Linked DNA regions of Rhodoligotrophos defluvii. The protein of the gene in region 1 interacts with the protein of each later gene in a pairwise test. Links are inferred from orthologs where the notes say so. Each region holds a gene or a part of one and is shown in the gene's direction. Other genes may lie near its edges.

The links. Proteins that work in one complex are often made in the same cells at the same time.
Region 2: the proteins of E4P09_RS07190 (region 1) and ptsN interact in binary tests that used the Escherichia coli proteins (3 or more experiments, as listed by UniProt). The link is inferred for Rhodoligotrophos defluvii from one-to-one orthologs.

The regions. Positions count from the first base shown.
Region 1 is NZ_SZZM01000001.1:1,508,129-1,514,028, reverse strand. The notes cover bases 2,616-5,900. They hold E4P09_RS07190 (sensor histidine kinase), read left to right. Parts: upstream 2,616-2,994; coding sequence 2,995-5,700; downstream 5,701-5,900. Other genes in these bases: E4P09_RS07185 (response regulator transcription factor), read left to right, coding at 5,697-5,900; kdpC (potassium-transporting ATPase subunit KdpC), read left to right, coding at 2,616-2,936. In the rest of the region: potassium-transporting ATPase subunit KdpB, read left to right, coding at 216-2,285; more of kdpC, read left to right, coding at 2,361-2,615. UniProt on the Escherichia coli protein: Member of the two-component regulatory system KdpD/KdpE involved in the regulation of the kdp operon. KdpD may function as a membrane-associated protein kinase that phosphorylates KdpE in response to environmental signals.
Region 2 is NZ_SZZM01000001.1:1,874,178-1,878,309, forward strand. Bases 1-2,775 are described here. They hold ptsN (PTS IIA-like nitrogen regulatory protein PtsN), read left to right. Parts: upstream 1-1,040; coding sequence 1,041-1,511; downstream 1,512-2,775. Other genes in these bases: rpoN (RNA polymerase factor sigma-54), read left to right, coding at 1-420; E4P09_RS08965 (hypothetical protein), read left to right, coding at 1,729-1,932; E4P09_RS08970 (BQ00720 family protein), read right to left, coding at 1,962-2,192; E4P09_RS08975 (Hsp20 family protein), read right to left, coding at 2,343-2,762. Also shown: E4P09_RS08980 (MAPEG family protein), read left to right, coding at 2,970-3,365; E4P09_RS08985 (DMT family transporter), read right to left, coding at 3,370-4,132. UniProt on the Escherichia coli protein: Seems to have a role in regulating nitrogen assimilation.

The DNA.
Region 1 (5,900 bases):
CGGCCAAATGGCTGAGATCGATCCGATTTGTCGTGAACCCTCGCTCCTGGTTTCAGAAGCGAGGGGCGGCCAGACCGCCCAGGGCATCGACGATCATTCTCGGCATGACACTGACTTTGGGGGGCGTGGTGCTCCTCGCCAAACTTATCACTGAATTGCTCGCGGCGGCGTGACCGAGTGGTTGGCCCCCAAGAACAAACTCGCTGGAGTTTCTTATGAACCAGTCCAAATCCGCGAGCATGCTGGACGCTCGCATACTTGTACCGGCCATTGGCGATGCCTTCCGGAAACTGAATCCGAAGAGCCTCGCCAAAAACCCCGTAATGTTCGTCGTCGCGGTCGTCTCGGTGCTGACGACGGTGCTGCTGTTGAAGGACATCGCGACCGGGGCCGAAAATGTCGGCTTCTCGCTGCAGATCGTGCTGTGGCTCTGGTTCACAGTGCTTTTCGCCAACTTTGCCGAAGCCGTCGCCGAAGGGCGCGGCAAGGCGCAGGCGGAATCGCTTCGGCGCACGCGCAGCGAGACCCAGGCCAAGCTGCTTTCGAACGGCGGCTCCGACTACAAAATGGTGCCCGGGGCCACGCTGAAGGTTGGTGACGTTGTTCTCGTCGAGCCCGGCGACATCATCCCCTCTGACGGCGAAGTCATCGAGGGCGTCGCGTCGGTGAACGAAGCGGCTATCACCGGCGAATCGGCCCCTGTCATCCGCGAGTCTGGTGGCGACCGCTCCGCCGTCACTGGCGGCACGCAAGTGCTCTCCGACTGGATCAAGGTCCGGATCACGGCCGCGGCTGGCTCGACTTTCATCGACAAGATGATCGCTCTCGTTGAAGGCGCCGAGCGCCAGAAAACGCCGAACGAAATCGCGCTCAATATCCTGCTTGCGGGCATGACGCTGATCTTCGTTCTGGCGGTCGTGACCATTCCGAGCTTCGCGACCTATGCGGGCGGGTATGTTCCCATCATCGTTCTGGTCGCCCTGTTCGTCACGCTGATTCCGACCACCATTGGCGCACTGCTCTCGGCCATCGGCATTGCCGGTATGGACCGGCTGGTCCGCTTCAATGTTCTGGCCATGTCCGGCCGTGCCGTTGAAGCCGCTGGCGACGTCGACACGCTGCTGCTCGACAAGACCGGCACGATCACGCTCGGCAACCGTCAGGCGAGCGAGTTCCGGCCGATCCGGGGCGTCACCGAAAAGGAACTCGCCGATGCAGCGCAGCTTGCTTCGCTGGCCGACGAGACCCCCGAAGGCCGCTCGATCGTAGTGCTCGCCAAGGAAAAATACGGCATCCGCGCGCGCGACATGGCGAGCCTCAACGCCACCTTCGTCCCCTTCACGGCGCAGACCCGGATGAGCGGCGTCGACCTGGATGGTTCGACCATCCGCAAGGGCGCGGTCGATGCGGTTCTGAAGCACGTGGATCTCGCAACAGTGGCGACCGGCAGCCCGCGCGCGTCCGCCGAAAGCGTTCGTGAGCTTCAGGGCATCGCCGACCAGATCGCCAAGGCAGGCGGCACGCCGCTCGCCGTGGTGAAGGATGGCCGCCTGCTCGGCGTCATCTACCTCAAGGACATCGTCAAGGGCGGCATCAAGGAACGGTTCGCCGAGCTGCGCCGCATGGGTATCCGCACGGTGATGATCACCGGCGACAACCCGATGACCGCGGCGGCCATCGCCGCCGAAGCTGGCGTCGATGACTTCCTGGCGCAGGCGACGCCGGAGAACAAGCTGGCGCTGATCCGTGAGGAGCAGGCCAAGGGCAAGCTGGTCGCCATGTGTGGTGACGGCACCAATGACGCCCCGGCGCTCGCCCAGGCGGATGTCGGCGTCGCCATGAACACCGGCACGGTCGCCGCCCGCGAGGCCGGCAACATGGTGGATCTCGACAGCGACCCGACCAAGCTGATCGAGATCGTGGAAATCGGCAAGCAGTTGCTGATGACGCGCGGCGCGCTGACGACGTTCTCGATCGCCAACGATATCGCGAAGTATTTCGCGATCATCCCGGCGATGTTCCTCGTCTTCTATCCGCAGCTCGGCGCGCTCAACATCATGGGCCTCGCTTCGCCCGAGAGCGCGATCCTGTCGGCGATCATCTTCAACGCCCTCATCATCGTGGCGCTGATCCCGCTGTCGCTGAAAGGCGTCAAGTATCGCGCCATCGGAGCGGGTTCGCTGTTGTCCCGTAACCTCCTGATCTACGGCCTGGGCGGTATTCTCGTGCCCTTCGCCGGCATCAAACTCATCGACATGGCGATCACCGCCGTCGGTCTCGCCTAAGGCGGGACCGACGACCACGAAATCATTCCGCGTCCTTGCTGTTGTTCAGCGGCGGATCATTCGGGACAAACAAAGATGCTTAAGCAAATCCGACCTGCGATTTTCATGATCGTAGCCTTCACCATCATCACCGGGCTTCTCTATCCGCTCGGTATCACCGGGATCGCGCAGGCGATCCTTCCCTTCCAGGCTAATGGCAGCCTGATCGAGCGCAACGGCACGGTCGTCGGCTCCGAGCTGATCGGCCAGCGGTTCACCGGCGAGCGCTACTTCCACCCCCGCCCGTCGGCGGCCGGCTCCGACGGCTATGACGCGGGCGCTTCGGGTGGCTCCAACCTTGGCCCTACCAGCCAGGCGCTTCGCGACCGCGTCGCCGCCGATACAGAGGCTCTGCGCGCGGCGAACGGTGGCGATGCGGCAGTTCCGATGGATCTGGTGACGACATCGGGCAGCGGACTTGACCCGCACATCACGCCCGAAGCCGCCTACTTCCAGGTGGGTCGTGTCGCCAAAGCGCGCGGTATCGACGAGGCTGTGGTGCGCGCATTGGTCGATCAGCATGTCGAGCCGCGCATGCTCGGCTTCATGGGCGAGCCCGTGGTCAACGTTCTCAAGCTGAACCTGGCGCTCGACGACGCCAGCAGAGGCTGAATGAAGTCGTCAGGGCGGCTATAATAGCCGTCCTGACCGTTGATCCGGAGTCAATTAAGTGTCTGACCACCCAATACGAGAGCAGAGCCGGCCATCGCCTGATGCATTGCTGGAAAATGCGCAGCGGGAGACGCGGGGCCACCTCAAGATCTTTCTTGGGGCGGCGCCGGGTGTGGGCAAAACGTATGAGATGCTCATGTCGGGCCGGGCTCAGCGGGCCGATGGCGTCGACGTGGTCATCGGGGTGGTCGAGACCCACGGGCGGGCCGAGACCGAGGCTCTGGTCGACGGGTTCGAGATCGTTCCGCGTCGCGCTGTGCCCTATCGAGGGCATGTGCTCGATGAAATGGACATCGACGCGATCCTCGCGCGCAAGCCGGCGCTGGTCCTGGTGGACGAGCTCGCCCACACCAACGCTCCTGGCAGTCGCCATCCCAAGCGCTATCTCGATGTCGAGGAACTGCTGGCCAACGGCATAGACGTCTACAGCACGCTTAACATCCAGCATGTCGAAAGCCTCAACGACGTGGTGGCGCAGATCACACGAATCCGGGTGCGGGAGACCGTTCCGGACTCGATCATAGACCGCGCCGACGACATCGAGATCATCGACATTACGCCGGGCGACCTGATCAAGCGGTTGAACGAGGGCAAGGTCTATCTGCCCAAGACCGCGAAGCGCGCGACACAGAACTATTTCTCGCCAAGCAATCTGACGGCCCTTCGTGAGTTGGCGCTGCGGCGCACGGCGCAGCGGGTCGATGACCAGTTGGTCACCCATATGCAGGCGCATGCGATCGCCGGGCCGTGGTCGGCCGGTGAGCGCGTCCTGGTGTGCATCAACGAACGGCCCGGAGCGATGGCGCTCGTGCGCTATGGCCGCCGCCAGGCGGACCGGCTTCGTGCGCCATGGGCCGCGGTTCACGTCGAGACGAGCAAGGATGCCCGGCTCTCCGAGCAGAATAAGGACAAGATCGCCAGCGCACTGCGTCTTGCCGAGCAACTCGGCGCCGAGGCCGTTACCCTGCCCGGCGAGAACGTTGCGCAAGAGATTCTGACCTACGCGTCGACCAACAACTACACACATGTCATCGTCGGCATGCCGACCTCGCCCAGGTGGCGGGAGCTTTTCGCGGGCTCCGTTTCTCATGACCTGATCCGCGCCAAGACGGACGTGAGCGTGCACGTCATCTCGCCGGGCAACGGTGAGGAAACGCGACCTCCAGCGACGCTCAGCGCGCGGCCCAAACGACGGCTCGACTTCGGCCATTATCTCTGGAGTTCCCTTTACGTCGCCGTGGCGCTGGGCATCGGAACGGCGCTCTCGCGCTTTCTTGATGTGCGCAACATCGCCCTTGTCTTCCTGATGGCCGTGCTCGCCTCGGCGATGGGAGGCGGGCTTTGGCCGGCGTTGTTCGCCTCCGTGGTCAGCGCGTTCGTCTTCAACTTCTTCTTCCTCGAACCGCGCTACACCCTGGATATCGGCGACCCCGAAAGCGTCGTCGCCTTCGCGTTCTTTCTCGGCGTCGCGGTGATTGCCAGCAATCTGGCGGGACGGGTGCAACGGCAAGCCGTGACGGCGCGCCAGCGGGCCAAAACGACCGAGGGCCTCTATCTCTTCAGCAAGAAGCTCGCGGGCGCCGGCACCTTGGGCGACGTCCTCTGGGCGACGGTCTATCAGATCGCTTCCATGCTTCAGGTCAGGGTCGTCGCTCTGTTGCCGGAGAACGGCCGCATCGCGGTCCAGGCGGGTTTCCCGCCCGATGACACGCTCGACGATGCGGACATTGCGGCGGCTCAGTGGGCCTGGGAGCATGACAAGCCTGCAGGGCGTGGCGCGGACACGCTGCCGGGCGCGAAGCGCCTCTACTTGCCCCTGAAGACCGGGAGGACACGGGTCGGCGTCATCGGTCTGGACAATGACAAGCAGGGGCCGGTGCTGACGCCTGCGGAACAGCGGCTTTTCGATTCCCTCGCTGACCAGGCTGCTCTGGCGATCGAGCGTATCCAACTGGTCGCCGATGTCGACAATGCTCGTCTGGCCGCCGAGGCGGACAAGCTGCGCTCCGCGCTTCTGACGTCGCTTTCGCATGACCTCAAGACGCCTTTGGCGTCAATTCTCGGGTCGGCGGGAGCGTTGAGAGACTATTCGACATCCCTGACCGATTCCGGTCGGGTCGAGCTGCTGACGACGATTGTCGAAGAGGCCGAGAGACTCAATCGATTCATCGCGAACCTTCTCGACATGACACGGCTGGAATCCGGCGCTGCGGCGGTGTCGCTGACACCACTGTTCATCGGCGACAGCGTCGGCAGCGCCCTGCGCCGAGCCGAAAAGATTTTGGCTCTCCATAAGCTGGACCTCGCGGTGCCGTCCGATCTGCCGATGGTCCGCCTCGATCCGGTCCTGTTCGAGCAGGTGCTGTTCAATCTGCTCGACAATGCTCGCAAATATGCGCCGACGGGCTCGCTGATCTCGATCAGGGCATGGGCGGAAGACAGCCACGTTGTCTTGCAGATCGTCGATGAAGGTCCCGGCATTCCGCCCGACGATCTGACGAGGATTTTCGACAGTTTCTATCGCGTCCGGAAGAAGGACCACGTCCAGGCTGGGACCGGGCTCGGTCTGTCGATCTGCAAGGGTTTTGTCGAGGCGATGGGCGGGACGATTTTCGCGACCAACCGGGCCGACAGAACCGGCGCCATTTTCACGCTGCGGTTTCCGATCGGGCCGGAGCCCTCGACTTTGGAAGGAAGGATATGAGTACGTCCGTAGTCAAGATTCTCGTCGTCGATGACGAACCGCCGATCAGGAAGCTCCTGCGTGTCGGGCTGACAGCCGAGGGCTACGCCATGGTCGAGGCCGCGAATGGCGAGGAGGCCGTCGCGCTTCTCGCCGAGGAAAAGCCCGATCTCATTCTGCTCGATCTTGGGCTGCCCGATATCTCGGGCCATGAGCTGCTT
Region 2 (4,132 bases), 370 kb from region 1 along the record:
GCGCGGGAAATCGTGCGGCAGCAGGATCCGTTTCTGGTCCAAGGCGTGCAGTTCCTGCGCCCGCTGAATCTGCGCAAGGTGGCGGACGCCATCGAGATGCACGAATCCACCGTCAGTCGCGTCACCGCCAATAAATACATGGCGACCCCGCGCGGCACCTTCGAGATGAAATACTTCTTCACCACCGCCATCGCATCGGTCGAAGGGGGCGAATCATACTCCGCCGAAGCGGTGCGCCACCGCATTCGCGAGCTTGTGGAAAACGAGACGCCGGCGAATGTCCTGTCCGATGACAGGATCGTGGAGCTGCTGCGCGATTCAGGTATAGACATTGCACGCAGAACCGTTGCCAAATACCGGGAAGCATTGGGAATATTATCTTCGGTTCAGCGCCGTCGGGAGAAGCTTGAAAGCCGATGATCTCTGGGCCAAATACTCGGGCGATTAACATGCCTGCGCCTGGGCTGCGGGGTCTGCGTCGGTCCGAAAACATGAAGTTGGGCGAGCTCTGCACAAAACGTATGCTGATTTTTTAAAAAATGATTGGGAGGATCGTTGACTTGCGGCGCTCGCACGACTAGGTAGGGGCACCCGTTCGAGAGCACCCTGCTCCGACGATGTCGTTGGGCATGTCGTACAAATTATGGTAAGCAGGTTGTTAACGAGGGTGACCGCGGCGAACATCGGGGCTACGGCCTGAGCGTGACCCGCGGCTGAGCAGAAGGCATGGGCGGCACTTCTGAGATGACGATCCAGTTTCGGCACATCACATGAAGCGAATGGGCCCCTTTCCGGGCCGTATCGGGCTTGCTGAGACACGCGGGGCACGTCGCCTGTCCGCGTGTGAGGCGCTATGCCCAAACGAGAGCATTTTCGAGCGAAATGGATACCGGTTCGCGTGAGAAAATGCGGCTAGGCAGGGACTTGGAGCGGCTTCGCGATTCGAAGAAAAGCGAAAACGCTCTAAGGCGAGTGCAGTGAAAGTCTACAGGATCGATGCGTCTGAGGCTGGTGGGTCGCGCCCAAGGAGACATTACACGATGCAGCTGTCCGATATCCTCTCCGCAGATGGAATCGTGCCGTCACTGAAGGTTGGCAGCAAGAAGCAGGCCTTGCAGGAGCTTGCGGCGATTGCCGCGCGGCAGACGGGCCTCGACGCGCGGGAGATATTCGAAACGCTTCTGCAGCGGGAGCGGCTGGGCTCGACCGGCCTCGGCCAGGGTATTGCCATTCCTCATGGCAAGCTGCCGGGCCTGACGAGGTTGCGCACCGTCTTTGCGCGCCTTGCCCAGCCCATCGATTTCGATTCGGTGGACGATCAGCCTGTCGACCTGATCTTCCTGCTGCTCGCGCCGGAGAGTGCTGGTGCCGATCACCTGAAGGCGCTTGCCCGCATCTCCCGCCTGCTGCGAGACCAGACCATTGTTGCGAAGCTGCGCGGCTCGGACAGCGCCGCCGCGCTCTATTCAATTCTCACCGAACCGGCAGCATCGGCCTCGCACGCCGCTTGAAGGTAAATTCGAACCGACCTCTGCGATAGAGCGGAACGGATTCCTCTAGCGGTCAGAACCGGGGCATGACGATGGAGTTTCAATCCAGCCACCTCCGTCATTGCCGGGCTTGACGCGGCAACCCAGGAGCGGCCCGGCCAGGGGGAACGTTCGCGCCGCGGGGGGACCCTGGATGCTTGGCTCGGCGCCTAGGCGCACCCGGGCGTGACGTAAGGTGTTGACTGATAAGCAAATCGTCATCACCGGGCTTGACCCGGTGATCCAGGGGCCGCAGGGGGCGTTGGTGCCGTGTTGCCTGCATGCCCCGGTGAGCCGGGGCATGACGATTGTGCGGGGACTTCAAGGGCTTGGCGCGGCAATCCAGGGGCTGCAAGGGGATGTTCGTGCCGTGGGGCCCCTGGATGCCCGGCTCGGCGCCTAGAGACTTAAAGCAGCAGTCATGCCCGCCGATCAGTTGACGCTCACGGTCTGCAGATCGTTCTCGAAGGCGTTCGCCAGGGCTGCCTCGCGGCTGCCGGCAATGGCCATGGGCGTTCCGTCCGCCGCGTACAGCGCAAACAGGCGCGCATTGGCAGGAAGATAGGGGATCGGTCCGATCAGCTCGGCCGCAACGGTACTGTCAATCTCGCGAACATAACCGATCTTGCCGTCGCCCAGCAGCGCGAATTCTGCCGCGCTCATCAGAGGCTTCCGCGCAATTTCCTGTTTGTTCATAGCGAACTCCTTTCCGGTCCATCACGATACGCAACTGCGCTATCGAAAAGGTTACTCCGCCCTCGTTGGAAAGCGGCGGTTCTGGGCTTGTACATCGTGCCTCGGGCGTGCTCCGGACTACCGGATCTCGATGGTCCGCACCGTCCTGTTCGGCGGCCGCCGGACCAAGTCGATCTCGAGCATGCCATGCTCCAGGGACGCACCCGTCACCTCCATGCCGTCGGCCAGGACGAAGGCCTTCAGAAACTGGCGCGCTGCGATCCCTCGATGCAGATAGGCCTTTGCGCGGTCGTCCTTCTGCTTTCCACGGACCAGCAGCTGGTTTTCTTCCACCTGCACCAGCAGCTCATCCCTGGAAAACCCCGCAACCGCGAGAGTGATCCGCAAATGGGAGGTGCCGTCCTCGGAACTGTCTAGACGCTCGATATTATAGGGAGGATAGCCGTCGCTGGCGGTCTTGCCCAAGCGATCGAGCAGCCGCTCCATGTCTTCGAAGCCCAGCAGAAAGGGACTCGAAAAGATCGACACTCTAGACATCCAGAAGCCCTTCAAAAGCAGCTCGTTCTCGCGCCCGCGAAAGCTCGCTGAGGCCGCAACCGTCGGCGACCCTTGAAGGCATCGCCGCCGGGTGTCGCTCATGCCCCGCACCTGCAATTGCTTGCATGTCCAAGATCATGCGCTGACATCCCCGAATATGGCGTGCACAAATAGGCCTTTCAAGTTGTAGCGATCGGGGGAAGCATCATGTCGACAGAACTGCAACTGCTGGCCTGGACCGTGGTCCTCGGCCTGGCTCAGCTTGTCCTGGCCACCATGGCGGCGCGCCGCCAGGACAGCCTGGAATGGGCCATGGGGCCCCGCGATACGCCGCAGCCGCCGCTGACCGGCATAGCCGGCCGGCTCGCGCGGGCCCAGGCGAATTTCATGGAGACTTTTCCGTTCTTTGCGGCAGCGGTGCTGATCGTCGCGGTCAGCGCCCGCTCCAACGCGCTGACCTATTGGGGCGCTCAGCTCTATTTCTGGGCGCGGCTCGTCTACCTGCCTGTCTACGCGGCGGGCATTCCTTATGTGCGTTCGGTGATCTGGGGCGTCTCGATCGCCGGCCTGGTGCTGATCCTCTACGCCGCGCTGGCAGGGTGAGGGGTCAGCCTGCCGAACCGCGCACCGGGGCGGCGCTCCCGCTTCGCCATTCCAAGGCGCAGATGAGAATGCCGCTCAGCACGATCAGGATCGCGCCGGCCACCACCGTGAGGCTCGGCACGTCGCCCCACACCAGATAGCCCAGCATGAACGCCCAGATCAGGCTGGAAAAGCCCAGCGGCGCGCTGGTCGACGCCGGCACCCGCCGGATCGCCTCGAAGATCAGGAACTGGCCCAGTCCGCTCACCAGGCCGGCGACGATGAACAGGGCGCCGGCGGAAAGGTCGGGGGTCACCCACGACCAGGGCATCGCGACGCCGCCGAGAATGATGAAGCCGAGATTGGCCACCGCCAGATTGACCGAGACGGGCTCCAGAACGCCCTTCATTCTCACGACGATGACGGCCAGGGCCCATAACACGGCCGCCGCCAGCCCCATCAGCACCGGTGCGAGGCCGACATGGATGTCCGGCCGGCAAGCAATGACCACCCCGAGGAAACCAAGCCCTATGGCCAGCCATTTGCGGGTGGAGACCGCTTCCCCGAGCAGCGGCACCGCCAGCACGGCCACCAGAATGGGCGAGGCGAAATAGATGGTGGTCAGCTCGCCAAGCCCCAGGAAGCGCGCGGCCGAATAGTAGAACGACCAGGCGCCGATCAGCAGCAGGGCACGCAGCACCAGGAAACCGCGCATCGGCGAACGAAGGCTGCGCGCAACCAGCCCAGGCCCCTGCCAGGCCAGCAGCAGCACCATGATCACCGCGCTG